DNA from 2 places in the Pseudoalteromonas maricaloris genome. Region 1 is predicted to be linked to the other one. Evidence: predicted binding sites of a transcription regulator. Region 1 holds the regulator's gene; the other holds the start of a gene.
The links. Region 1 encodes FliA, which starts transcription of late flagellar genes. Its sites were predicted from a motif close to CTAAAGNTNNNNNNNNNNNNGCCGATA; they were not measured.

Region 1 (13,218 bases):
TGTTCTCTACGGCTCTTGCACTTGCATTAGCTCCGTTAACTGCAATGTTGATTATCAATATCTCATTTGGGATTATGACTCGAGCCGCGCCTCAAATGAACATTTTCTCTGTGGGGTTTGCTTTTACCTTAGTTGCAGGGCTTACCATTATTTGGGCGACATTGGGTAATTTTTTAGCACAATTTGAATTTCAATGGCTCAAAATGACAGAGCTGATGTGCGATCTAATTGGTTGCACGGTATAGGAGTCTGAAATGGCAGAAGATTCCGGTCAAGAACGCACCGAAGAACCCACCTCCAAGAAAATAGACGATGCTAGGAAGAAGGGCCAAATAGCCCGTTCAAAAGAACTCGGCACGACGTTTGTGTTATTGTTTTCTGCAATAGCTCTACTTTTGTATGGGCCTGGAATTGGGAAGGCGCTCTACAATGTTATGGGGCGAATGTTGTCGCTCAATCGCAATGAAACCTACGATACAACCAAAATGTTTGCTGTGTGGGGAGATATTGCTGCTGAACTGCTATTTCCAATGGCCATGTTTGTTTTTATCATCGCAATTGCAGGAATAGTGGGGAATACGTTACTCGGGGGCTTTAACTTTTCTTGGCAGGCAGCCGCTCCAAAAGCAAGCAAAATGTCTCCAATGAAGGGATTGAAGCGAATGTTAGGCCCGCAAGCGGCCATAGAGTTATTGAAGTCCGTTCTTAAGTTTGTATTAGTAGCAGGCTTTGCAATCTTGCTTATCAATATGTATTTTAACGAAATATTACATTTGAGTATTGAGCAAATCCCATCGAGTATAGAGCATGCGTTAGAAATCATTGCGTGGATGTTCTTAGCACTTAGTTGCACTATGATCATTATTTCAGCGATTGATGCCCCTTATCAAAGTTATAATCACCATAAGCAGCTAAAAATGACGCTGCAAGAAGTCAAGGATGAATACAAAAACTCAGAAGGTGACCCTCAGATAAAAGCGCGGATCCGTCGAACACAAAGAGAAATGTCGCAACGACGTATGATGCAGGATGTACCAGATGCAGATGTTGTTGTGACCAACCCTACTCACTATTCGGTTGCGCTTAAATACGACACTGAACGAGCGGGAGCGCCTATTGTTATTGCAAAAGGGGTTGATGAACTTGCGATGCAAATTAGAAAAATAGCCAAAGGAAATGAAGTGCCGATTGTGGAGTCACCCGTATTGACTCGTTCACTTTATCACACCACCGAAGTCGGTGATCAAATCCCTGAACAATTGTTTACCGCGGTTGCACAGGTACTTGCTTATGTATTTCAGCTAAATCGTTTTCAAAAGGGCAAAGGGAAAAGACCCGTTGCACTTACTCGAGATTTACCAATCCCAGACGATTTGAGGCATTAAAATTGCTCTCATAAAAATAAGCTATTAATTGGAACGCATATTGCATTTGTTGCTATGTGTCAATTTTTTGCTTGTGTTAAGTTATGGAATTTAAAGCAGTTTTACAACAACTCAATCGAGATAAAAAAGAATATGCTAAAGGTGTGGGTACTCCATTGTTGGTGCTTGCAGCACTTGGCATGGTTATTCTGCCGCTACCTCCTTTTTTGCTTGATATTCTATTTTCCTTCAACATTGCATTGGCACTTGTGGTGCTATTGGTGACTGTTTATACCTTGAAGCCACTTGAATTTGGTATGTTTCCTGCGGTACTACTGATCGCGACTATCATGCGATTGGCACTAAACGTAGCTAGTACTCGCGTCGTATTACTTGAAGGTCATAATGGTGGTGATGCGGCAGGTAAGGTGATCGAAGCCTTTGGTAGTGTTGTTATTGGTGGCAACTACGCCGTCGGTTTAGTTGTATTCCTTATCCTTATTATTATTAACTTTGTCGTAATTACCAAAGGTGCAGGCCGTATTTCTGAGGTGTCTGCGCGTTTCACCCTTGATGCTATGCCGGGTAAGCAAATGGCCATTGATGCAGACTTAAATGCCGGTTTTATCTCTGCAGATGACGCCCGGGCTCGTCGTGAAGAAGTGACTCGAGAAGCTGACTTTTACGGTTCAATGGACGGTGCAAGCAAATTCGTTAAAGGTGATGCTATTGCAGGTATCGTGATCCTTGCCATTAATATAATAGGTGGCCTTTTCGTTGGGATGATCCAGCATGATTTAAGCTTTGGTCACGCGATGGAAGTATATACCATGCTGACAATCGGTGACGGTCTGGTCGCGCAAATTCCTTCTCTTTTACTCTCAATTGGCACTGCAATTGTCGTAACGCGTCAAAATGAATCGCACAACATGGGCGATCAGTTTAAAAACCAACTGGGTAATGAAAAATCACTAGCTATTGCTTCGGGTATTTTGATCACCATGGGACTCGTTCCTGGCATGCCACATGTTGCCTTCCTAGGGTTAGGCGTATTACTTGGCTATATAGCCTATTACACAAGTCAGCAAAAGAAAAAGGCGGAGATCGAAAAGGCGGAACAAGCTGCCAAAGGACCTGCAGCCAAAGGTGGCCATCAACAAGATCAAAAAGAGCTTGGTTGGGATGATGTACAACCTGTTGATGTGATTGGTTTAGAGGTAGGTTATCGCCTAATTCCTCTAGTTGACCAAGCCCAAGGCGGGGAGCTTCTCAGTCGTATTAAAGGGGTGCGTAAAAAGCTATCTCAGGAACTGGGCTTTTTAGTACCGCCGGTACATATTCGCGATAACCTAGAATTAGATCCAAATGCATACAATATTACTTTAATGGGAGTTGGCTCTGGAACCGGTGAGTTGAAGCATGGCGACGAACTTGCAATTAATCCTGGGCAGGTATTTGGGCCGATTAAAGGTATAGAGACTAAAGATCCTGCATTTGGCCTAGATGCAGTATGGATTAAGCCAGACCAAAAAGATGAGGCGCATTCGCTTGGCTATACAGTAGTAGATGCTGCAACTGTGGTGGCAACACATATTAGTCAATTATTAACGAATAATGCGTCACTATTACTTGGTCATGAAGAGGTACAAAATCTATTAGATATGCTTGCGAAAAGTCACCCTAGATTAGTAGAAGGCTTAGTACCTGATATTTTACCGCTCACTACCGTGGTAAAAGTGCTACAAAATCTGCTTAATGAGGGCGTTGCAATTCGAGATATGCGCTCGATTGTACAAACCTTAGTTGAGTACGGACCACGTAGCCAAGACCCTGATGTATTAACGGCTGCGGTAAGAATTTCATTACGCAGATTGATTGTTCAAGATGCCGTTGGAAGCGAAGAAGAAATTCCTGTCATAACATTGGCGCCTGAGTTGGAACAGATGTTGCATCAGTCACTTCAGAACGCAGGTGATGAGGGGGCAGGTATTGAACCTGGCTTGGCTGAGAGGCTTCAAGAATCATTAAGAGAAGCACATCACAACCAAGAAATGCTAGGGGAACCGTCCATCTTATTAACCTCAGGTATGTTAAGAAGTGTGCTATCTCGATTTGTTAAACATACAATTCCAGGTCTTAGAGTGATGTCATATCAAGAAGTGCCGGAAGAAAGACAAATTAAGATAGTGAGCTCGGTTGGACAATAGAGGATAAAGGGGCTGTAACATGAAAATTAAACGTTTCTTCGCAAAAGATATGCGTACGGCTTTAAATGAAGTAAAAGAAGAGCTTGGTGCTGATGCTGTCATTATGTCTAACAAAAAGTTAGCGGATGGTGTTGAAATCGTCGCAGCAATTGATAATGACCGTACTGCTGCACCTGCTAAGCAAGCACCAGCGACCCATGCAGCAGCCCCAAGAGAAGCACAGACTCGCTTTGTCCGTCCTGAGCCTCGCCAAGTACAGCCAGCAAAGCAAGCGCAAGTTGCTGATAGCTTAGAAGCATTGCTTGAGCGTCAAGCGCCGCGCCCTCGCTCACCAGAACTTGCTTCTATGTTCTCCCAGTCGGGGATAGATACAGAGCAAATGTTAAGCAGCCAACGTAAAACACAAACTGCTGCGCCGACGCACCAAGCGAAGCCACAGCAAGCTCGTCGCCAATCTTTTGACTTTGATGATGATGCATTTGAGCAGCCACAGCAGTGGGGCGAGTCGGATGAATTAGACAACGGTTTTGGTGATGATTTACCTGAGTTAAATGCCAAGCCTGACGAAATGAGTGCAATGCGCGAAGAAATGAACGCTATTCGTCAATTACTTGAACATCAAGTATCTGGTCTAATGAAACAAGAAATGGCTCGTCGCGATCCAACCCGTGCGTGTCTTGTAGATCGTCTGGAAGGAATGGGCATAGACAAAGACGTTGCTGAGCAAATGGCATGCTTTATCCCTGATGATGTTTCTCGTAAAGAAGCCTGGAATGCATTGTTAAACATGGTGATCAACCAAATGCACACCACTAACAATGATATTCTTCGTCAAGGTGGCGTATTTGCGATGGTGGGTCCAACTGGTGTTGGTAAAACCACAACGGTTGCAAAATTAGCGGCATTAGGTGCACAAAAATACGGTGCAGATAAAGTGGCGTTAATAACGACTGATACCTACAGAATTGGCGCTTACGAGCAGTTAGCTACCTATGGTAGAATCATTGGTTGTCCGGTTAAGCAAGTTAAAGATGCAAATGAACTTGCAGAAGTGCTTTATCATTTACGCAATAAGCGTCTAGTATTAATAGATACGGCGGGAATGAGTCAAAGAGATTTGCGCTTAACTGAACAGTTAAATACACTTATGCGTAGCGCGAGAGTAGATATTCGCAGCTATTTAGTATTAAGTGCGACAGCACAAATGAATGTGTTACAAGAAACAGTAAGACACTTCAAAAAAGTAAATTTAAGTGGCTGTATTTTCACAAAACTTGATGAAAGTCTAAGTTTAGGTGAGATAATTAGCATAGCGATTCAAAATCGTTTGCCAATAGGGTATCTTACCAACGGTCAGCGAGTGCCAGAAGACATTCGCGTAGCAAATGCTCAAAAGCTAGTAAAAAAGGCTGAGCAATTGTATTTAAAAAGAATAAAAGCACAGCACTCTCGACGTGTACCTGTAGCGTCAGAGTCAGTAGGAATGTATGATTAACACAGTTTTAGATCAAGCAAGTGGCCTGCGTAGAATGAGTCAAAATAGCAACCAGGGTGTAAAAGTAATAGCCGTGACCGGTGGAAAAGGTGGGGTGGGTAAAACCAACGTCTCGCTCAATACTGCCATCGCTATGGGCCAACAAGGACAGCGAGTTCTCGTTTTAGATGCGGACTTGGGCTTGGCAAACTGTGATGTGATGTTAGGTCTAAGGGTAGAAAAAAATCTGTCGCACGTGTTGTCGGGTGAATGTGAACTAGATGAGATTCTCGTAGAAGGTCCCGCTGGAATTAAAATTGTACCGGCGACCTCAGGCTCTCAAAGTATGGTAGAGCTGACTCCCGCAGAGCATGCAGGACTTATTCGTGCATTTAGCGAGCTTAACACGCAATTTGATGTCTTAATTGTTGATACCGCAGCCGGTATCTCAGATATGGTTCTGAGCTTCTCTCGAGCTGCACAAGATGTGATGGTTGTGGTGTGTGATGAACCGACTTCCATTACAGATGCTTACGCGTTGATCAAAGTTTTGAGCAGAGAGCATGGTGTCTATCGTTTTAAAATTGTTGCCAACATGGTCCGCAGTATGCGTGAAGGGCAAGAATTATTTGCTAAACTTTCAAAAGTTACAGACCGTTTTCTTGATGTAGCACTGGAATTAGTGGCCACCGTACCGTTTGACGAAAACATGCGTAAATCTTCTCGCAGACAAAGAGCTATCGTGGATTTATTTCCGAGTTCCCCTGCGGCGATTGCGATTAAGGGACTTGCTGCTAAGGCAGTTAAATGGCCAATTCCGCATCAACCTTCCGGTCATCTAGAATTTTTCATTGAACAACTTGTAAACGGGTGATTATGGCTTCTCCGGTCAATAGAGCTGCGGGATATCAAACTTCAGACCACATTCATAAGGTGGTTGAACGGCATGCTCCACTTGTCAAAAAAGTGGCGTGCCACCTGATTGCTCGACTTCCGGCAAGTGTGCAACTCGACGATCTGATCCAGTCAGGTATGATTGGATTGATTGAAGCATCTAAAAATTTCGATGCAACTAAAGGCGCTAGTTTCGAGACCTTTGCCGGGATCCGTATTCGAGGCGCAATGCTGGATGAAATCCGTCGTGGTGATTGGGCGCCTCGTTCTGTTCACAAAAATAGCAGAATGGTTGCAGAAGCTATCTCCGAGTTAGAATCTCTCCTTGGTCGAGAACCAAAAGACACTGAAATCGCTGAAAAACTTGATATATCTCTAGATGAGTACCATCATATTTTACATGATGTAAATGCAAGTAAAGTCATCGGTATTGAGGATCTTGGGGTTGATGAAGACGTGATAACCCCAGCAAACAGCGATTTTGCGCTAGACAAACCGTTTAATAACGTTAAAAATGAACGTTTTAACGAGTCTTTAGTAAATGCTATCAAAGCGTTACCCGAAAGGGATGCTCTGGTTTTATCACTTTACTATAACGACGAAATGAATTTAAAAGAGATTGGTGCCATCCTTGATGTCAGTGAATCTCGAGTAAGCCAAATTCACGGTCAGGCAATGATAAAGCTTAAAGCTAAAATCAATGACTGGATAAATTAGAGTACATAAAATAGTTGGGTTCGAACCTCACTGGAGGAAGTTTTGGATAAGAACATGAAGATTCTCGTGGTTGATGATTTCTCTACTATGAGAAGAATAATCAAAAACCTATTAAGAGATTTAGGCTTTACCAATGTTCAAGAAGCTGATGATGGTAGTACAGCACTTCCGATGCTACAAAATCAGGAGTTTGACTTTGTAGTAACTGATTGGAATATGCCGGGCATGCAAGGTATTGATTTGCTTCGTGCAATACGCGCAGATGAAAAGCTTAAGCACATTCCAGTGTTGATGGTTACCGCAGAAGCGAAAAAAGAACAAATTGTTGCAGCAGCGCAAGCTGGGGTGAACGGATATATTGTTAAACCGTTTACTGCAGGTACGCTCAAAACTAAGCTTGAAAAAGTATTTGAGCGACTAGGCTAACAGCAAGGGGATATGGCCTATGTCTGTAAATGCTGCGCCTCAAATTACACTTGAACAAGCTAAGCAACTTGTTGAGCTTCTAGAACAAGGTGAACAAGAAAAAGCTGACCAGCTGATTTTAGAAGCTGCTAACAAAGAGCAATCGGAGTTATTTGCAGAAGTCGGAAAGCTGACTCGCCAATTACACGAGTCCTTGAAGAACTTTGAGCTGGATACTCGCCTCGCAGATCTCACGACAGAGGCTATTCCTGACGCCAAGCAGCGTCTTAATTATGTTATGGAAATGACAGAGAGCGCTGCGAACAAAACGATGGACGCGGTCGAAGAAAGCTTACCTCTTGCGCAGAACCTAGCGGATGAGTTAGCGCAAATAAAGCCCACTTGGGATCGATTGATGAGCAGAGACATTCAACTCGGTGAGTTTAAATCTCTGTGTCATGATCTCGACAGCTTTATGCAGACTTCAAAGACACGTACAGACGAATTACAAGGTTTAATGACTAATGTGCTGATGGCTCAGGACTATCAGGATTTGACTGGGCAGGTTATTCGGCGCGTCATTGAGCTTGTGAGAGAAGTAGAAGATAGTCTCATTCACCTCTTGACTGTTTTTGGTACTTCAGATGAAGCACCTTCAACTGCTGTGAAAGCGAATGAAAACGAAATAAAAACAACCGAGACTATCAGTGATGAATTGTCTGGACCTGAAGGTCCAATTATTGACGCTGAATCGCGAGATGACGTGGTTTCTGGTCAAGACGAAGTCGATGACTTGCTATCTAGTTTAGGCTTCTAGTTGGAGAGTGTGTATGAGCTTTGAAGTCGATGAAGATATCTTGCAGGACTTTCTTGTTGAAGCAGGCGAAATATTAGAACTGTTATCTGAACAGCTTGTTGAACTAGAAAATAATCCTGAAGATAAAGAACTTCTCAATGCGATTTTCCGTGGCTTCCATACCGTAAAAGGTGGGGCTGGCTTCCTAGGTATGACCGAACTGGTCGATGCCTGTCACGGTGCGGAGAACGTGTTTGATGTACTACGACAAGGGCAACGAAAAGTAACTTCCGAACTGATGGATGTTATTTTGCAATCTTTGGATACGATCAACGAAATGTTCGCTTGTATTCAAAACCGTGAGGAACCAGAAGCGGCCGACCCTGTGTTGCTTGAAACACTCCACAAACTTAGCCAGCCTGCATCTGAAGACGAAGTCAGTGAAGTGATTGACGAACCTACTTCTGAGCCAGAACCTGTGGTGCCAGATTTAAGTGCTGATGATATTTTATTCGACGCCGATGTTGGTTCAGGCGATGATAGCGGCTCCAGCATCGATGAGATAACAGAAGAAGAATTTGAAAATCTTTTAGATGAATTACACGGTTCGGGTAATGCGCCTGCTGTTGCTCCGGCAACTAAACCTGAAGCTGTATCAACCTCAGATGATGGTGATATCACCGATGACGAATTCGATAACCTCTTAGATGAACTTCATGGTGTTGGTAAATTCGGTGGAGCACCAAATGCAGAAGATGCTGTTGCCTCAGAAGCGAGTGAACCTAAGGCTAAATCAACCTCACCAGCAGCCCCAAGTGGGTCTACTGGCGACGAAGAAATTACCGACGATGAGTTTGAAGCTTTGTTGGACGAGCTTCATGGTAAAGGCAGTGCACCTAAAGCGGTCGATGAATCGCCAGTAGAGGTTTCAGAGACTAAACCTGCGCAACCAGAGCCTGTTAAAGCCGCGCCAGCGCCGAAACCTGCACCAAAGCCTGCGCCCAAAGTTGAAGCTAAGCCTGCGACTCCAGCACCAGCACCGCAAAAAGAGCCCGAGGCTGCAAAAGCTTCCACACCAGCCGCTGCGAAGAAACCTGCGGCACAAGCTGAGACCACGGTCCGAGTTGATACTAAACGTCTTGATGAAATCATGAATATGGTTGGCGAATTAGTATTGGTTCGTAACCGTTTGGTTAGCTTAGCGAATAACACCAACAGCGAAAGCATGGGTAAAGCTATTTCGAACCTTGATGTAGTCACTGCTGATTTGCAGGGCGCCGTGATGAAAACGCGGATGCAGCCAATCAAAAAGGTATTTGGTCGCTTTCCTCGAGTAGTGAGAGACCTTGCTCGCAGCTTGAAAAAAGAAATCAACCTAGTTTTACAGGGCGAAGAGACGGATTTAGATAAAAATTTGGTTGAAGCGCTTGCAGATCCATTGGTCCACTTAGTGAGAAACTCAGTAGATCATGGCATTGAAATGCCTGACGTACGCGAAGCGTCGGGCAAACCAAGAATGGGTACAGTCACATTGTCAGCATCTCAAGAGGGAGATCACATTCTTCTCACGATTCGAGATGATGGTGCCGGTATGGACCCTGAAAAGCTCAAAAAGATTGCTATAAATAAAGGCGTTATTGACTCCGATCAAGCAAGCCGACTGTCCGATACTGAAGCCTATAATTTGATCTTCGCACCAGGGTTCTCAACAAAAGAGCAAATTTCGGACATTTCTGGTCGTGGTGTTGGGATGGACGTTGTTAAAACGAAGATCACTCAATTAAATGGCTCGGTAAATATCCAATCAGAATTGGGTGTTGGTACCGTATTAGAGATTAAGGTACCGCTTACACTGGCTATTTTACCTACCTTGATGGTAGTAGTCGGAGAGCAAACGTTTGCGTTACCACTTGCCGGCGTGAACGAGATCTTCCATTTAGATTTGACAAAAACGAATGTGGTTGATGGTCAGTTGACTATCATAGTGAGAGAAAAAGCAATTCCGTTATTTTATCTTGAACATTGGTTGGTAAAAGGTGCGAACAGGGGCATGAGAAAGGCTGAAGGCCATGTTGTCATTGCGCAAATTGGCACTAAACAAGTCGGTTTTGTGGTTGATTCTCTGATAGGCCAAGAGGAAGTCGTAATCAAACCACTAGATGCGTTATTACAAGGTACACCAGGTATGGCCGGTGCTACCATCACATCTGATGGTGGTATAGCGCTAATCCTTGATGTCCCCAACTTATTAAAACACTACGCCTAATTTTATTAGGCGTAGTTCGAATTCTAGAGCGGCATTTGCTGCTCTGCTGTAGAGCAAATTAAAGAGCGTTGCCAATGGCAGTTAAAGTGTTAGTCGTAGACGATTCTAGTTTTTTTCGTCGTCGAGTCAGTGAAATTTTAGAAAAAGACAGTGAAATCAAAGTTATAGATTTCGCAGTTAATGGCAAGGAGGCGGTTGAAAAGGCCGCTTCATTGCGTCCAGACGTAATTACGATGGACGTGGAAATGCCTGTGCTTGATGGGATCAGTGCGGTGAAGCAGATCATGCAGGCCACTCCGACCCCAATCTTAATGTTTTCTTCGTTAACTCGTGAAGGCGCTAGTGCTACGTTAGATGCACTGGATGCAGGCGCTGTAGATTTTTTACCTAAAAAGTTTGAAGACATCGCTCGTAATAGCGAAGAAGCAATTAAGTCGTTACAAAATAAGGTAAAGGAAATTGGCCGCCGTCGCGTTAGCCGTTTTACTCGCCCTACTATTGCGACTCCGCCAAAGCGCGTCGAGTCTAGAGCAACTCGCGCTGATACAGGACGAGCAACGATCCCTCAACCGGATAGAAGTTTTCAGAGGCCTGTATCTGGTGGTACGTCCAGTGCTGCGGGTGCTAGAGCATCGGGTAAGAAATATGGACTGGTTGCAATTGGTACATCAACAGGTGGACCCGTTGCACTGCAAACAATACTAACTCAGTTGCCTGCAAACTTTCCTCATCCAATTTTACTTATCCAGCATATGCCGGCCGCATTTACACCTGCGTTTGCAGCAAGATTGAATAGTTTATGCCAGATTAAGGTTAAGGAAGCCGAGCAAGGTGATAGATTAATGCCTGGGGTGGCCTATTTAGCCCCTGGCGGTAAGCAAATGCTGGTTGAAAATCGCGGTGGTAGTAAGACACTAAAAGTGTTCGAAGATGATAGTCCAAGGATCACCTATAAGCCCAGCGTTGATGTGACATTTGCAAGTGTTGCAAAAGCTTATGGTGGCGACACGTTAGCGATTGTCTTAACGGGAATGGGCGCAGATGGCCGAGATGGTGCTCGTATGCTAAAACAGGTAGGGGCCACTATTTGGGCGCAAGATGAAGCGACTTGTGTTGTTTATGGTATGCCTCAAGCTGTCGCTGGCGCTGGACTTTCGTCGGATAGTATCGCCCTACAAGACTTTGCTGCGAGAATTAATAAAGAAGCGGGTAACCAATAGACTAAGTCATCACTTGGTTGCTTTGCTTGAAGCTTGTAAATATCAAACGTCTAAAAAGAATGAATAACATTGAGTTGGTATAGTATCTATTGAATGAAATCAATAGTGATAAGCGAAGGAATATAGAGTGAAAATTTGGACAGTAGCAAATCAAAAAGGTGGCGTGGGTAAAACCACGACGACGGTGAGCTTAGGAGGCATTCTTGCTGAGCAGGGTCACCGAGTTTTGCTTATTGATACTGATCCACATGCTTCACTGACATATTACTTTGGTATTGATTCTGAAGAGTTAGAAGTCAGTGTGTATGATATTTTTGCACGCGGCAGCAGCATGACGAGTGAAGAAATTTTACAGTCTCTTTGTCCATCAACCATAGAGAATCTTGATATTTTGCCTGCCACTATGGCCATTGCTACGCTTGATCGTAGTATGGGTAATAAAACGGGCATGGGGCTTATCTTAAAGAAATCGCTCGAAAAAATAGCGGATCAATATGACTATGCTATTTTAGACTGTCCACCAGTGCTTGGGGTACTGATGGTTAACGCATTAGCAGCGAGTGAGCGAATTTTAGTGCCTGTCCAAACTGAATTTTTGGCGTTGAAGGGACTAGATAGAATGATGCGCACGATGGAGCTGATGCAGTCTTCACAGCAGAAACAGTATCAATATACTATCATTCCAACTATGTATGATAAACGGACCAAAGCGTCGTTGGAGGCGTATAAAACGTTGCTAGCAACATACAAAGAGGCCGTTTGGCCAGGTGTGGTTCCCGTAGATACCAAATTTAGGGATGCGAGTCTTGCACAGCAAGTCCCAGTACAATTTTGTCCTAAATCACGAGGCGTGTTCGCTTATCGTGCACTATTGGACTATTTGAAGCAGTTAAGCTAGAGAGCATAATGAGTAAGCATTTATTTGCAAATGAAAAGGTGATGAAGCAGTATCTTGGCGCCCTATTACAAGAGGAGCCAGAGATTGAGCAATGCGAATTATCACCGGTTGCAAAGCTACTTGAACAAGTAAAAGAGCCGAAGTCCGAACTTGAAGATACAGACCTTCCAGCTGTCCTTGCAACAGAGCCTCAGGAGTCGGTGAGTGAAGTTATTGAAGAACAACCGAGTAAATTAGCTCAAGATCTTGAAGTCACTGAAAATACATCTATTATCAAAGAACAGACAACGATAGAATCCGTTTCTGCAAGGGAAGCCTATCAAGAAGGTGAATTTCAGGCATTGTTTTTTGAAGTTGCAGGCTTAACACTGGCGGTTCCGCTTAAATCACTTGGGGGAATACACCAACTGGGTGAGGTCAATCAACTCTTTGGTAAACCTAAATGGTTTAAAGGCGTGATGCTAAATCGTGAAGAAAAACTTAATGTTGTTGATACTGCGCGATGGGTAATGCCTGAGAAGTTAACACCAAAATTAGAAGATGCTCTGGATTACCAGTATTTGATTACGCTTGGGGATAGTAACTGGGGACTGTTAGCAGAGAAACTAGTCAACAACTTAACACTCAAGCCTGAAGACATAAAGTGGCGCACAGCAGATGGTAAACGGCCTTGGTTGGCTGGGGTGATTAAAGAGAAAATGTGCGCGCTGATTGATGTAGAGAATTTAAACCGTTTGCTAGAACAAGGCCTCGATAGTCGAGAGCAGTAACTAGTATATTGATGGAGTGAAACCATGAGCCAAGATAGACTACTTTCTGCAGACAAAAATGCTGATAGTAATGATGAAGTATTGCAATGGGTTACTTACAAGCTTGAAGAGGAAACTTACGGTATCAATGTAATGCAAGTGCAAGAAGTATTACGTTATACCGAAATTGCACCAGTCCCAGGTGCGCCAAGCTACGTACTCGGGATC
Region 2 (16,279 bases), 180 kb from region 1:
ACCTTGGCATGCGACCATGTTCGTCAGATAATCCAGCCTTTTGCGTCACCGCAACCAATGTGCCGCTGGTATCAAATAAATCGACAAATAAAAATGCAAATACCACGCTAAGCATGGAAAGCTCAAAAATTCCGCTCAAATCCAACTGCATATAGGTCGGCGCGATGCTTGGGGGCATATCAACAACCCCATGATAATCTACAAGCCCAAGCCCCCACGCAATACCCGTTACCATTAAAATGCTGATAAGCACGCCACTTTTGACTTCACGGTACATAAGCGCCGCAATCACAAAAAAGCTCGCAATAGCTAATAGCGGGCCGGGAGAAGTGATATCACCAAGTTGTACTAATGTAGCATCGCTTGCGATAACAATTTTCGCGTTCTTTAGCGCGATTAACGCTAAGAATGCGCCAATACCTGCCGCGATCGCACGCTTTAGCACGATAGGTATAGCTTGGATCACCCACTCGCGAACTTTGAATACGCTCAAAAATAGAAATAAACAGCCCGACATAAATACCGCGCCTAATGCACTTTGCCATGTATAACCCATGCCAAGCACAACACCATAGGTAAAAAAGGCGTTTAAGCCCATTCCAGGCGCAAGCGCTAACGGATAGTTTGCCCATAGCCCCATAATAAAACAGCCGATTGCGGCTGCGATACAAGTTGCTACAAAAGCAGCGCCGTGATCCATACCAGCTTCTGCTAGCATTGCAGGGTTTACAAAAACGATGTAAACCATAGTAACGAATGTCGTCAAGCCAGCAATCACCTCTGTTCTTACATTGGTGTGCATAGCTTGCAGTGAAAATAACCGCTCAAGCATAACTAAAATTACAAATTTGAGGAACAAGTGGTTGGATTTTAACACGAATCACTTTAAAACTCGGACAAAATAGTTAAAATTCAGCTACACTCTGCTTATCAACATTATTGCGAATAAAGATATGGATCAAAATAGCACCGACAACTCAGCAAACCATGACTTAGAACAGCAGCTGCTGAATGTGCTTGAATTTGTAACGTCGCCATTAAAAGCAGACGCAAAATTCCCAGATCTTCATGACAATACCCAAGCTTTGAAAAAAGGTCTCTATTACCTAAAAGAAAAGTCTTTTCCGCTTGCGGCAAAATGGCTAAGACTGGCGGCGATGTCTGGTGATTTGAAGGCACAGTTCTTTTTAGGTTTGTTGTTTATGAAAGGTCAAGGAGTGCCACCCAGTCCTTTTCATGCAGCCGCTTGGTTAAGTTTGGCCAGCAGCCAAGGGCACAAAGGCGCCGAACAGGTACTACTAGATGTACGCCGCTTCCTTACAACTAAGCGCTTTAGAGATGCACAGTGCTATGCTGCAACACTTTACGAGCAAATCCATCAACTACAGCATATTAGCCAATAAATTAAATTTTACTCACCAAAATATAGGCTAGGCGTAGCCAAGCCTCTCTTCAGTAAACGTACGCTTACCCTCTGCAACGATCACAATAGTACAGTAGGAAAACTACTGTATAGCAGCTGAGAAAACTTCCTAATGCTTTACTCATACTGAACTTTCGTCAATTAAGCTCTCATTTCAAAAAACCACAACCATTTGTTTTATATTAAAAATTTAAACTAAATAAAAATTAAGCTTGAATATTGATTAAAAAGCTAGCAATTTTCCTTGCATTCACACACTGTATAAACTACTGTATACAAATACTGTATAGATAACCAGTGAGACAATTATGTTACACAGCAATACACTTCTACAGCCAAATAATTCGACTTATTACACACTTAACGAAATCAATAATGTAATCGTTGAAGATGAGATCGTCGCTAGCTTAGAGTTACTTAAAGTTTTACATAAATGTCAGCATAAACAAGGCTGGACGCTACTCGTTGCGCCCGATAATGTACCAAACAAGTCACTGCTAGAAAGTGCTTCAGTTGATGCAAGCAAGTTGCTCGTCATTAGGCAAAAGCACATATACGACCTTGAGTATGTACTTAAAAGTGCTATCAGCAATGGTAATTTCGCTGCGGTGGTGATTTGGACTGATATTGCATCAGTGCAAACTATCAACAAAATGGAACTGCCGGTATCTGACGTTGCGATCCACTGTTTTCAAAGCGCTTAACAAGCTACAATAACAGGATATAAATTTGTTAAAACTGAAGTTTTTATGTCTTGTTATTGCAATTCATCCCTTCCCTATTCGCAATGTTGTGAGCCGTACCTTAAGGGACAAAAATTCGCAGAGCGTCCACAAATACTCATGCGCTCTCGCTATACTGCATACTGCTTAAAAGATGCAAAGTATATTCATGACACCTACGCCCAGGCTAAACAATCACAAAACAATATCGACGATATTGCTGCATTTGCTAATTATGCACACTTTATAAAATTGGAAGTGCTAGAAGAAGTAGTAGAAGCTACTCAGGGGATCGTTGAGTTTAAGGCGCACTATATCGCAGAAAACACACACTATATACTCCATGAGCGGTCAAATTTTATTACCGAAGCAGGCAGATGGTATTACTTAGATGGTGAATTGTACGATACACCTACAACCAAAGTAGGCAGAAATGACCTCTGTCCGTGCGGCAGTGACAAAAAGTACAAAAAGTGCCACGGTACCAAAAATAACCTGAATTAGAGATTAGATACAAAGCAATAAAAAAGCTTGAAGCAAGCTAAGGATGATTAAAGGCCGTTTAGCTTATACCAGTTGTATTAAGTAAATGATCTATCTTGAAGCGGGGAAATAGCTTTAGTAGCAAGGCAAACATTTTGCTATTTAGTTGTTCTAAATGAGAAATTTTTAACGAAGCTAATATGCTATTTCACCCTTCAAATTGATTAGAGAATTAATTCAATTGGTATTAAACATGAGGCACGATAAGCATGGCGTTTTATGTCAGTCTAGTAACGAAGCAAACAGCTGTGAAATGACAAGTTTTAATACCCGTTTGTCTTAAATTTGCTCAATTTTGAAGGAGTAAAAGCAGCTAATGTTGTTACGCCGTCGCGCGTAACATACTCTGCATATCACCCGTTGCAATTTGATCATAAAAACCAGCCGCATCCATTGCCTTATCAGCAACTAAGGCCTGTTTACCTTGCGCGCTCGCCAAACGTCTTTTAACCGCTGGTTCCAAATTTTCTACGACTTCGAGTGGAATATGCTTTTTATCATTTCGTGCGGCAAAAGGTTCTGGATTTAAATTTTCTTGCAATCGCAAGGTTGCCATCGCCCCCATAGATACCAGCTGCGCGTTATGCTGACCAATAAGCATATTGTACTCTTTTGGCGCAAGCGGCTTTTGTGGACCTATTTCAAATTGCTTTTTTAGTGTTTCTTCTGAGTTATCTTTTGCGGCAGCTTCAGATTTTGGTAGGTGAAATTGGCTAAAATCTAATGCATCGGTTGATAGCATAGATAACAGCATGGCAAAATCGGCAGAGCGCGTCTCATGAACACTAATGTTCAATGCGGATCCTAATTGCGACTCACTGATTAAAACGCCATCAATTTGCATGTATTCCAACCGATTATTTTGCTAATTATGAATTTATCGGCCTTTTTCCGAAAAACTTTAGTAGTTTTCTTTACTTCGAAAAAAACTTTGTTATTATCACCGCCGTTGTTTAGGAGGGGTTCCCGAGCGGCCAAAGGGATCAGACTGTAAATCTGACGGCTCAGCCTTCGCTGGTTCGAATCCAGCTCCCTCCACCATAAACAACAGTTACAATTTCGGAGGGGTTCCCGAGCGGCCAAAGGGATCAGACTGTAAATCTGACGGCTCAGCCTTCGCTGGTTCGAATCCAGCTCCCTCCACCACTTTCAAATTGTAACGCTTTAAAATGTATGGAGGGGTTCCCGAGCGGCCAAAGGGATCAGACTGTAAATCTGACGGCTCAGCCTTCGCTGGTTCGAATCCAGCTCCCTCCACCACTTTTAAAGTAAACGCTCCAAATGATGGAGGGGTTCCCGAGCGGCCAAAGGGATCAGACTGTAAATCTGACGGCTCAGCCTTCGCTGGTTCGAATCCAGCTCCCTCCACCACCTTCTATTGCTTGCTCTCACAATAAGCTTACATATATAAACGAGCTTAAAAACAATCCAAAGCCAAAAATCAAATGTGCTGCCATACTTTTTACCCTTGCCTTATTCGGCTCTGGTAATTTAGATGCTGCTACCCCTGCACCAAAACAGGGTTGCATAATAAAAAATGGAAAAACACACGTTATTAAGCCAAAAACTAACGCAATGAAAAGGCTAGGCTCAGTCAACCAAGGCTTGCCCACGCTCAGTAGTAACACCAAGGCGAATACAATCCCAATGAGATAATGCACGCCCCAGCCAATGACACGTTCACCAAATATTGGTTTACTACGCCCGATACCTTGATGCGTAAGCTGACCTTGACACAAGTGTCCAATCCACCTACCAACCAATGCATAATCTAAGCCCTTTATGGCAAACACGCGACTGAGCATAAATGCCCACAAATCCATAACAAGCGTTGCACCTACGCCAATCACAACTGCTGGCATTAACATCATATATAGGTTTTCCACAATTTTTACTCCTCTTTTTTACTGATAGCCGCTATCCTACTAGTTCAAGTTAACTTTAAGTCAAGGGCAAGAATGGATATCAGTGAAGTAGCAAAGAAGTCTGGTTTACCCGCATCCACGCTTAGATATTATGAAGAAAAAGGACTGATCCGATCGATTGGTCGACAAGGGCTCAAACGTGTTTTCCCCCCTTCGATACTTGAACGTCTAGCGCTTATTACACTAGGCAGAAACGCAGGCTTTTCGTTAGATGAAATAGCGGACATGTTTACCCCCGAGGGTAAAGCGGATATTGATAGGGCGAAGTTACAATCCAAAGGGGATGAATTAAATGAAACCATTAAGCATTTAACTGCAATGCGAGATGGCCTCTATCACGCTGCCAAATGTCCTGCGCCAAGCCACTTTGAATGTCCGACATTTCAGAAGCTGTTAAAACGCGCAGCAAAAGCGAGACCCGAGAAATAATAGGCATAAACAGGACACTATGCTAATGCTCAATCATCAAGTCACGACCGTGGTCACGTAAATAACGCCGAGCCATTTTATGGTCGTGGCCATAGTACTTTGTTACCAAATGCCAAAATGCGCTATTGTGTGCCATGACATGAAAATGGCAAAGTTCGTGCACTACCACATAATCAATTACCCACTTAGGCGCACCAATCAAAAGCGTATTAAACGCAAGCACGCCTTTAGATGAAAAGCTGCCCCAGCGGCTTTTATAAACGCGTATTTTTAGCGTATCAAAGCGAGCTTGAATATCAGGTTGATAGCGCGCAATAACCATATCTACATAGTCATTTAGCGTTTCGCTTAACAGCGTAACTAATTCACGCCATTCATTTTTGACAGCCTTAAGTAACACCCTTTTGTTATCAAAATCAATTACAGAGATCGTGCTTTCGCCCCTTTGAATGGTAAAGGTCTCACCGAATACTTGCACAATTCCTGTTTCCAGTGGCCGAGGGCTCTCAGGTGTGATTTTTAGAGCAAGCTTTGATTTTATCCAATCGGATTTGCTTTCCACCCAATTATGTAACCAGTGCTCGCAAACTTGCTCTGGTGCATACACAAATACTTGGCCAGCTTTTATTTTTATCGCAACGCTCTTACGCTTTCGGCTTTTCTTCAATTGATATTGCAAGGTAACAAATTCTTAGTCACTAAAGCATGCATTATAATATGAGCAACTTATCAGAGTCACTGCAAACGCCATGTAAGATGATGAATTTGATCAACAATGACAATACAACCATCAATAGTGTGGTTTCTAACACTCTATAAATTAGAAAGATTTTTTCGTTAAATCACCGTATTTATTATTTTTGCTGCTACGCTTAATGAAAAAGGCATTTTGATTTAGGCAAGCTATGGCTGATAAACCCATTTGCCAATATGTGTCACCTGAGGGAAAAAAATGCAGTGAAATCGATATGGGCTCAGGTTACTGCTTTTGGCATGACAATAAATTCGATAAAGGTGGCTTGGAGCTAAGCCAAAAGCTTGAACGCTACGCCAAGCGCGGCGGTTTGTTGCAAGGCTTAGAGTTGAAGCGAGCCAATTTAGAGGGGCTCAATCTTGTTAACTTTGAAAATCATCATGGCTATGATCTATCTTATAGCAACTTTTATCGTGCCAATTTGAAAGGGGCGCACCTGTTTAATAATACCATTAAGCATGCGTCGCTAATGAAGGCCGATTTGAGAGAAGCAAGTCTGCACTGCTGTAATTTAGAAAGCACCAATTTGCTCGGCATAAAGCTTGAAAACACCCGTATCGATAATATGGAACTCGGCGAGCAATTACTACAAGAGCAGCAAGCTTTTGAAGCTCGTAGAAACCGAGCCAAAGAAGACGCGGAAGACTTGTTTCTACAATCCGAAGAGATCTATCGTTTACTACGTAAGGGCGCAGAAAACCAAGGACTATTTGAAATGGTTGGGCGCTTTACATATAAAGAGCTGCGCATGCGACATGCACAGTATCCACGCTTTTCAAAACGTCACCTTATTTCCAGCTTTGTCGACTTATTATGTGGGTATGGAGAAAAGCCGGAAAATGTCATTCGCTTCAGTTTAGGTATGATAATTACCTGTGCATTTTGCTATTTTCTATTTGGCGTTTCGTTTCAAGACCAGATAATGCAACTGGACTTAGACAACAGTGTATCTGAAAACGTCATGGCGCTGCTGAACAGCTTTTATTTTAGTGTTGTTACCTTCACAACCTTGGGTTACGGGGATATTACGCCTGTGGGGATCTCCCGGCTGATCGCAGCAGTAGAGGCTTTTACCGGCAGCTTTTCATTAGCGCTATTTGTGGTGGTTTTTGTAAAGCAAATGACGAGATGATACTCATCTCGTCATTTTTTAATCCGCGATTTCTGATTTCAGTTGTTCTAAAAAATCCAGCATATATTGGGTGCGGGTTTGTGCCTGCTCACGGGCTGCGGTGGTATGCATGTTATCTTTAATATGCAGCAGCTTAATGAAGAAGTGATCTAAGGTATATTTGGTATCGTCAGCTTTTCTGTGCTCACAAAAGGGGTCTTCTACATTGTAAAGATTACGCGCTATCGCCCCACCTACTTTCATACAGCGGCTAACACCTATCGCCCCTAACGCATCCATTCTGTCTGCATCTTGGACAATTTTGGCTTCTAATGTCGTGGGTGTGACACCGGCGCTAAAGCTGTGTGCAACAATGGCGTGATGAATAGCCTCGAGTTTATCCGTGTCGTACTTCAACTCTGTTAGGAAGGCAACCGCCTTATCTGCAGCTAATTTCGACGCCAGCGGTCTATCTGGATGATTTTTTGCTACGGCAACACAATCATGTAACCAAGCAGCAGGGATCACCACAGCAGGATCCGCCCCCTCAGCTTCGCAAAGCGACTTTGCGACTTTAACTACACGCTTGATATGAGACAAATCATGGGCGGTATCTGCACATGGTGTCGACAGCATAAACTCTTCACATGCTTTTTCTAATTCATGCATTTTTAACGTCATTAAGCTCAACTTTTATTAATATTTGACAAATAAACCCACACAAATTCAGCGGGAAAGGCATTACTGATTGTATGTTGCCACACCCTTCACTAAAATGGCAGCTATCAGGAAAGATTAGAGAAAATATATGACTTGCGCGCTATATCTGCAACCAGGCAGAGAAAAATCCCTTAACAGAAAACACCCTTGGGTTTTCTCAAAGGCCATTAAAAAAGTAAAAGGTAAACCCGCCCTTGGCGATACCGTTAAGATATACAGCAATGAGGGTAAATACCTCGCGACAGCCGCTTACAGTCCAGACTCTCAGATCCGAGCCAGAATTTGGACATTTGATGAATCACAACATATCGACCAAGCGTTCTTTGAGCAAAAACTCGCACGTGCACTAGCAGCCAGAGAATATGTTATTGCTGAAGGTGGTTTAACTGGCTTTAGATTGTGTGCCGCAGAATCAGATGGTCTGCCAGGTGTAACAATTGACAAGTTTGATAACTACTTGGTTTGTCAGTTGCTAAGCGCTGGTGCCGAACGCCACAAGGGTGAAATAGTAATGGCATTGCAATCACTATTTCCTGATTGTCATGTTTACGAGCGCTCAGATGTTGATGTGCGCAAAAAAGAAGGCCTTGATAAAATTACCGGACCGCTTGCAGGCGACGCACCAACCGCACCAGTCCTTATAAGCGAAAATGGTTTAAAGATTGAAGTCGATATCATCGGCGGCCATAAAACCGGTTTTTATCTAGATCAACGCGACAGTAGAGCCGCGTTAGAGCGCTTTGTAAAAGACAAAGAAGTGCTTAACTGCTTCTGCTACACCGGTACATTTGGCCTTTATGCACTGCGCGGTGGCTGTAGTAAAGTAATCAACGTTGACGTATCGCAGCCAGCACTCGACACAGCTAAACGCAATGTAGAACATAATGAACTAGACTTATCGAAAGCTGAGTTTGTTAAGCAAGACGTGTTCAAACTACTAAGACAGTATCGTGATGAGGGCCGTCAATTCGATACTATCGTGATGGATCCACCAAAGTTTGCAGAAAGTAAGGCGCAACTTAACGGCGCTTGTCGTGGCTATAAAGATATCAATATGATTGCCATGCAGATATTAAAGCCAGGTGGCACGTTACTCACCTTCTCATGTTCTGGCCTTATGGAACAAAACCTGTTCCAGAAAGTCGTTGCAGACGCTGCGCTCGATGCCGGTAAAGAATTGTTAATTATGGAAAGGCTAAATCAAGCAGCCGACCACCCTATTGCAGGCAATTATCCAGAAGGCTTTTACCTAAAAGGCCTAATTTGTAAGGTCTATTGATTTAGCAATTTACAGTGGTATCGGAGGAAACTTCAATACCACCTTTAGGGCTTAGGTAATCTAATTAAACTTGGTGATTTCAAGCCCTACAATCCACTGCTCGTCCTGTTCTTGACTACAGCGGATCACGGTCGCGTGAGCACTAAGTGGCTGGATCATATCGCCACTGGAATCAATGAAAATGTCAACGGTTGAATTTGCTTCAATTGGGTCGCTCACTGTCACCGACAACCCTGTGGCGCTTAAATCGTGACAAACTCCTTGGTGCACTTTACCCGACTCAAGCTCGGTTAATTTTGCAACTGCATCCACCGACATACGCATAAAACGGCGTTTATCTTCATTGATCATATAATGCTCCTACACCATTGATTTTATTTTTTCTAATAGCGATTGCATTGAAAATGGCTTTACCACATAGGCATCGCAGCCGGCATCGAATCCCGCTTTTTGTTCTTTTTCGGACTCTAAACCAGATACCATTAATACAGGAATGTCCTTCGTCTCTGGTGTATTTTTCAACATTCGACAGGTGTCGTAACCGTCAAGGCCCGGCATACACACATCAAGCAAAATAGCATCTGGAGGATCAGCAATCGCATTAGACAAGCAACTCGTGCCCGAGTTTGCATAGCTCAGCTCAAACGCCCCTGACAGCGCCACTTCGAGCATTTCATAGTTAAAATACTCGTCGTCGACCACTAGCAGATGCGGTGCATTTTTCCTTTTCTCTCGTGTGGACATATTCAATGCCGCTTCCTTCTCACAATCCAAAACTTTACTTCCTCATATAATAAAGTAACTGTCGTACTCTAAAATGCAAGTTTATATTTCGCACTCTTTTATCGAATTCAGAACGCGTTTAGCCGAAATTGGGTAAGCCGTTCCTAATGTTTGAGCAAACAAAGACACGCGAAGTTCCTGTTGCATCCAAAAAATATTTATAAGCGACTCTGGTACAGGTAATCCAGAAGGAATTTTTGCCAACTTGTCTTGATAGGCCGCAGCAACTTTTTCCAATTCTAGTACACACAGCCTATCTCTGTTTGGATCTACCGCAAGTTTTTCAAGCCTTTTTTCAATCGCTTTCATGTAACGCAAAATATCAGAGATTTTGTCAGCACCATGAGCGGTGACAAAGCCTTTAAAGATAAGACCGGATAACTGAGATTTTATGTCGCCGTGCGCGGTGATCATCGTGAGATCCACTCTGCCTTTCATACGCTTGTTAATACTGTGGGCAATACTAAGCACAGCCTCAACTTGCTTCGCAATTTCAACTACAGTGTCACCTAGCTCAGCTCGAATGTGTTCTTTGGCTTTTTCAAACGCGACGTCATCTCTGATCTCACCAAATGCACGCAGCAACTTATCAACCCCAGCTTGCGTACAGTCATCAACTAAATCATGCACTTTACCAAAGGGGTTAAAGTACAATCCTAACTTAGCCTTATTTGGTAAGTGTTGCTGCAGGTATTTAACAGGCGAAGGAACATTGAGTAGCACAAGACGGCGCAATCCTGCTTGATGCGCCGCTTGGGCTTTTACTTCGTTATCAAACAGTTCTATAGCCGCACTTTGCTTTTTATCGACTAATGCAGGGAAAGCCTTAATCTCATAATTGCCTTGCTTTTTAGTATATTGCTCTGGCAGCTCGCCAAAATCCCACTGCTGAATATCCGTCTGCTCAATCCCTTGCTCTGCCACTTGCGAAAGCGTCTCGGTCACTTGCCCTTGCAACTTTGCCTTAAGTGCCAATAAATCAAAGCTATGGGCTATCACCTTGCCTTTGTCATCAACTACCTGAAATTGCATTTTTAAGTGCGGCTCAAGTGAACTAACGTCCCAATCTGACTCGGCGACTTTGACACCTGTCATTCTGAGTAAACGGTTGGCCACCGCTTCTATAAATGAGCCTTGCATTACCTCAACGGCGGCAAGCACAGCATCGGCATAATTTGGTGCCGGCACAAAGTTACGTCTTAAGGTCTTCGGCAGTGACTTAATAAGCCCACAAACCAGCTCATGTCTGAGCGCAGGGATATGCCAATCAAAACCTTCATCTTGAACTTGGTTTAATAATGCCAGAGGAATATTGACCACCACGCCGTCTAGTGCTTGGCCTGGGTCAAAGTGATAACTGAGAGGCAAGATCAAATGCCCTTGCTGCCACGTATCTGGATAATGAATATCCGTGATATGCTCGGCGTCATGCTTCATTAACAGATCGCGCGTCATATGCAAAAAGCGTTTGTCTTTTTGCTTTTGTGAACGCCACCATTTACTAAACGCAGCACGATTATTTACGTCTTGTGGAATTCGATCGTTATAAAACGCAACCACATCTTCTTCGTCGACTAGGATATCGCGACGCCTCGCTTTATCTTCAAGCGCCTGCACTTCTTCAACCAATTTTTGGTTTGCGCTTAAAAAACCTTCGCTCTGGCCAAGTTGACCGTTTGCTAACGCTTCACGAATAAATATCTCTCGGCTAACCACAGGATCAATATCGCTATACACCGTGCGTTTGCGGCCAACGATGATCAAGCCGTATAAGGTTTGTTGTTCAAATGCGATAACCGCCCCAGCCTTTTTTTCCCAATGCGGCTCGCTATAGCTGCTATTAACTAAATGCTTGGCGAGCGGTGCAATCCAATTTACATCGATCTTGGCATTAACCCGAGCATAAAGTTTACTGGTTTCCACAAGCTCCGCAGACATCAGCCACTTAGGGCTTTTCTTAAACAGTGTTGAACCGGGGAAAATATGAAATTGGCTGTTACGTGCGCCTTTAAAAACTTGCTTTTGCTTTTCGTCCTTCACACCAATATGGCTAAGCATACCGCTTAGCAATGATTGATGGACAGCCTCATCACTTGCAGGACTGCTATTTATTTTAAAGCCGAGCTCCTCACATACCGTGGTCAGCTGATATACAATATCTTGCCACTCACGTACGCGCATATAGGCCAAAAAGTCTTTTTGGCATTGCTTTCTAAACTGGTTGCGCGTTAGTGCTTGCTGCTGCGCTTCGATATAATTCCATAGGTTTAGATATGCAACAAAGTCAGAGTGTTCGCACTCAAAGCGATTGTGTTTTTCGTCAGCTGCTGCACGTTTGTCTTGAGGACGCTCTCTTGGGTCTTGAATAGACAGTGCCGCAGTGATCACTATCGCTTCCCAAAGCGCGTTGTTTTGTGCCCCTGACATCACCATCTTGGCAAGCCTTGGGTCTATGGGTAAGCGACTTAGTTTACGACCTGATTCTGTGAGCTTGGCTTTTTCTCTGCGCTGTGCAGGAACTATCGCCTCCAACTCTTCAAGTAACGACATACCATCTTTGATATTACGGCTATCAGGCGCTTGTACAAATGGGAATTGACTTATATCACCAAGTCCAAGTGCCAGCATTTGCAAAATAACCGAAGCTAAATTGGTTCTTAGAATTTCAGGGTCGGTAAACTCAGGACGCCCTAAAAAGTCGTCTTCAGAATATAAGCGAATACAAATACCGGATGCCACACGCCCACATCGACCTTTACGTTGGTTTGCACTGGCTTGTGATACCGCTTCAATCGGTAAGCGTTGCACTTTGGTTCGATAACTGTAGCGGCTTATTCTCGCAGTACCCGGGTCGATAACATAGCGAATACCTGGTACGGTCAATGACGTTTCTGCAACGTTTGTAGACAATACGATGCGCCGTTGGCTATGGGGCGCAAAAATGCGATTTTGTTCGGCATTAGACAGGCGCGCATACAAAGGTAAAATCTCAACGCCTTTTAAATTGCGTTTTGCCAGCGCATCAGCGGTGTCACGAATTTCACGCTCACCGTTCATAAATACCAAAATATCCCCGGGTCCTTCGGCACAAAGCTCATCAACCGCATCAAAAATGCCCTGCAACTGGTCATTTTCTGCTTCGCCATTTTGTGAGTCTACATCTTCAACTGGACGATATCTCACTTCTACTGGATAAGTTCGCCCTGACACTTCAATAATAGGTGCGTCACTAAAATGTTTGGAAAAACGCTCTGGGTCAATGGTTGCTGAGGTAATAATCACTTTAAGATCTGGACGCTTCGGCAACAACTGCTTTAAATAACCCAGAATAAAATCAATATTCAGGCTACGCTCGTGCGCTTCATCAATGATGATTGTGTCGTACTGGTTGAGGAATCTGTCTTGTTGAATTTCCGAGAGCAAAATACCGTCGGTCATCAGTTTGACGTATGTATTGTCAGAAACTTGATCTGAGAAGCGAATTTTAAATCCAACTTCTTGCCCCATCTCGCAGCCAATTTCTTCTGCGATACGGGTAGATACACTTCTTGCCGCTAGTCTTCTTGGTTGTGTATGACCAATATAGCCATCCACGCCTCGACCTAACTCTAAACAAATTTTAGGCAGCTGCGTGGTCTTCCCCGAGCCTGTTTCACCGGCAACAATAACCACTTGGTTATTCGCAATGGCTGCTTTGATGTCGTCTTTTTTCTGGCTAACAGGTAATTGCTCAGGATACTCTACTGCTGGAATATTAGCACTTCTTGTTACCTTTAATTCTTGGCTTTTTGCTATTGCAGCCGCTACTTTTGCGACTACCTGCTTTTGCTTTTCTTGATCGGTAATTTTTTTCGCACCATGGAGGCGCTTTTTGAGGATGAAGTGATCCTTTTTAAGACATGAATTTAGCTCTTTGAACAGCGAGTCAACCTGCACTACACGACACCTTGTGATTACATAAAACGCCGTGTAGTTTATCAAATCAGATTAGACGAACCCAACTAAATTTGGTTAGGAATTGAGATTTTTGCTGTTATTCTCAAGGCAACTCCTCATGGGTTAACTTAACAGCTCGTAAATTTCATCGCTTTATACGTAGCGGTGACCAGAGACATAAGCATCATGTAAATGCTTATCCAACGCTAATAACACATTTGCACGACTGATAACCCCAAGTAAGCGCCCTTCATCGTCAACTACCGGGTACACTTTGGGCTTATTACAAATCATCAAATCTGCCATTTGCACTATGCTGTCTTCGCGTTTTACACACAGAGGCTCTTTTGTCATCACATCGGACACCACGCTATGAGACTCATTTTGATAGGTCGCCTCTAACATTTTTTTGAGACAATCCTGCTCAGATAAAAACCCAATAACCCGCCTTGCTTCGTCTATAACCGGCCCGCCCGACTGGCCGCTTTGTAGCAGCTTTTCTACAGCTGATTCTACGCGCATGTCCTGTTTGAATGTTACGGGGCGATGATTTAAGTAGTCTGCGACTTTTATTGATTGCATTGCTCATCTCCATTAAAAACGCCAGCTATCATGATAATAGTAGCTGGCGTTTGAAGAACTTGCTTAATCTCAACGAAATATTGTTTTACTCGCTATAAATACCAACATAGGTCGGTGTTGTTGACGACTTGCTCGCACGATACATTCCAGCGGTATTAAATGGCATGCTAATATTTCCTTTAGGGTCAACTATGATCACCCCTCCCGTGCCACCAATTGGATATAGCGTATCAAAAATCACTTCTTGCCCCGCTTTTTCAATCGACTTGTTTTGATAAGCGACACGAGCACAAATATCAGCTGCGACATTATATCGAATAAAATACTCGCCATGTCCCGTTGCTGAAACAGCACAAGAGCGGTTATCCGCAAATGTGCCCGCACCAATAACCGGTGAGTCACCTATCCGTCCGAAGCGTTTAGCCGTCATGCCACCAGTTGACGTTCCAGCAGCTAAATTCCCCTGCTTATCGAGTGCGACAGCCCCCACAGTTCCCATCTTATATTGGCTCTCTAATTGTTGGTGTGCCGCCTGATAGTCTTTGGTCGCCGCTTCTTTCATCTGCAATCGCTTTTTCGCCTTTAGGAGCGATTGATAGCGAGCATCGGTGTCAAAATAGCTGTTTTCCACTAACGTAAATCCGCGTTTCTTAGCAAAGTCTTCCGCACCTTCACCACTTAGCATGACATGTACTGAATGCTGCATCACTTCTTTTGCCAGGTTGATTGGGTTTTTAATGTGCTTCACCCCCGCCACAGCGCCCGCTTGGCGATTACGACCATCCATGATTGACGCATCTAGCTCATGCCCTTCATCATAAGTGTACACGGCCCCCTTACCAGCATTAAAAAAAGGCGAGTCTTCAAGAATATTAATGGCTGCCGTTACCGCATCAAGGCTTTCCCCACCTTGTTCTAGTACCTTATACCCCGCTTCAACGGCTTCTTTTAATTTAGCTTTGTATTGTTTTTCTTTTTCTGGTGTGAAGTTACTGCGCTCAATCGTACCAGCTCCTCCATGAATGGCGATCGCAAACGGTGGCGCTTTCTCGTCAGCGACAGCAGCTGTCGCCGACAAGGCTAATAAGGCTGCTAACAAAGAGATTTTTTTCATTTTTATACCTTGGTTCGTTGTTAAACTTCAGCATGAGGTGAATTTTAGAACGATGCAAGCTTTCGCGTTAAAATTGTCAAGCTAACCTATTTACAGTGTGGTTGAAAGAAACTCATGAGCAGCAAGACACAACAGCAAATTTGAATATTTTTCAATCAATTCATGGTTGTTATTTCGACCACGAAATGGAAACATATTTATTACTTTGAAATAACTCAAAGTAATAAAATAACGAAATTCGACAGGAATCGATATGAAAAACATTCTAAAAATTGCAGTTTTTAGCACACTACTGCTTGGTACTGCTCAAGCCGCGTCTACTCAAGAGCAAATTAAAGTTATTGATTACAACACTTTTTATGACACCCAAGTAAACAATGTTGACTGCGGTGGCTACTGGGATGAGCGACGTGTGTGGGTATGTGACTACCGTACAGAGCTCGTTGATGTGAGTTATAAGACTTGCCACTACAAATTAATAGCAGGTGAACCTTACGGTCCCTATACTTTATGGCAAACTAAAACCGTACTCGCGACACAAAGCTGCCCCGGAGGTTGGACTATTCCTCATCCAATCCCAAACTATCAGGTGCCTGGAGGTGCCTATGTTCATCAACATGATACTTTTTCAACTCAACAAGAAGAACGCCGAGTAGCTTACAACTGTCGCTGGGAAACACGCTCGGTCTGGATCCCTCGTGGCGGTTCATACTGCCCTATTCCAAACGCTAAGTAATACCAATTTGTCTTAATACTTGCTCAATTTGAAGGAGCAAATTGGTGTGGCACTTATAAAATAGCATGCACAAAAAAGCGCTTCCTCTGGAAGCGCTTCTATCGAATCATTCAATATCTAAAAGCGATTAGCTCGCTTCACGCTGTGCCTTCATACGAGCAAGGCGCGCTACTTGATGTGTAGAAGTTAAGAATGCGAAGATCGGTGCTAAATAGCCACGTT

Region 2: a site for FliA is predicted at 3,567-3,593, ahead of CTT31_RS06860 (VC2046/SO_2500 family protein). Genes of this name have one in related genera too.

The regions. Positions count from the first base shown of each region.
Region 1 is NZ_CP024625.1:1,415,140-1,428,357, forward strand. Features, by position in the region: partial or broken gene fliR (flagellar biosynthetic protein FliR) at 1-245, shown strand, start outside; gene flhB (flagellar biosynthesis protein FlhB) at 255-1,385, shown strand; gene flhA (flagellar biosynthesis protein FlhA) at 1,469-3,571, shown strand; gene flhF (flagellar biosynthesis protein FlhF) at 3,591-5,066, shown strand; gene CTT31_RS06030 (MinD/ParA family protein) at 5,059-5,919, shown strand; gene CTT31_RS06035 (RNA polymerase sigma factor FliA) at 5,922-6,656, shown strand; gene cheY (chemotaxis response regulator CheY) at 6,699-7,082, shown strand; gene CTT31_RS06045 (protein phosphatase CheZ) at 7,102-7,878, shown strand; gene CTT31_RS06050 (chemotaxis protein CheA) at 7,892-10,123, shown strand; gene CTT31_RS06055 (protein-glutamate methylesterase/protein-glutamine glutaminase) at 10,198-11,343, shown strand; gene CTT31_RS06060 (ParA family protein) at 11,471-12,241, shown strand; gene CTT31_RS06065 (chemotaxis protein CheW) at 12,250-13,011, shown strand; gene CTT31_RS06070 (chemotaxis protein CheW) at 13,036-13,218, shown strand, end outside.
Region 2 is NZ_CP024625.1:1,593,018-1,609,296, reverse strand. Features, by position in the region: gene CTT31_RS06880 (NCS2 family permease) at 1-832, opposite strand, end outside; gene CTT31_RS06875 (tetratricopeptide repeat protein) at 954-1,403, shown strand; gene CTT31_RS06870 (SulA-like leucine-rich domain-containing protein) at 1,732-2,127, shown strand; gene CTT31_RS06865 (YchJ family protein) at 2,173-2,649, shown strand; gene CTT31_RS06860 (VC2046/SO_2500 family protein) at 3,011-3,532, opposite strand; tRNA gene CTT31_RS06855 (tRNA-Tyr) at 3,645-3,729, shown strand; tRNA gene CTT31_RS06850 (tRNA-Tyr) at 3,750-3,834, shown strand; tRNA gene CTT31_RS06845 (tRNA-Tyr) at 3,864-3,948, shown strand; tRNA gene CTT31_RS06840 (tRNA-Tyr) at 3,975-4,059, shown strand; gene CTT31_RS06835 (DUF2938 domain-containing protein) at 4,077-4,574, opposite strand; gene CTT31_RS06830 (helix-turn-helix domain-containing protein) at 4,647-5,042, shown strand; gene CTT31_RS06825 (M48 family metallopeptidase) at 5,065-5,721, opposite strand; gene CTT31_RS06820 (ion channel) at 5,948-6,928, shown strand; gene CTT31_RS06815 (HD domain-containing protein) at 6,947-7,588, opposite strand; gene CTT31_RS06810 (class I SAM-dependent methyltransferase) at 7,716-8,906, shown strand; gene CTT31_RS06805 (PilZ domain-containing protein) at 8,967-9,257, opposite strand; gene CTT31_RS06800 (response regulator) at 9,267-9,650, opposite strand; gene hrpA (ATP-dependent RNA helicase HrpA) at 9,732-13,625, opposite strand; gene CTT31_RS06790 (CBS domain-containing protein) at 13,779-14,207, opposite strand; gene CTT31_RS06785 (isoaspartyl peptidase/L-asparaginase family protein) at 14,293-15,321, opposite strand; gene CTT31_RS06780 (hypothetical protein) at 15,575-16,057, shown strand; gene CTT31_RS06775 (SapC family protein) at 16,185-16,279, opposite strand, start outside.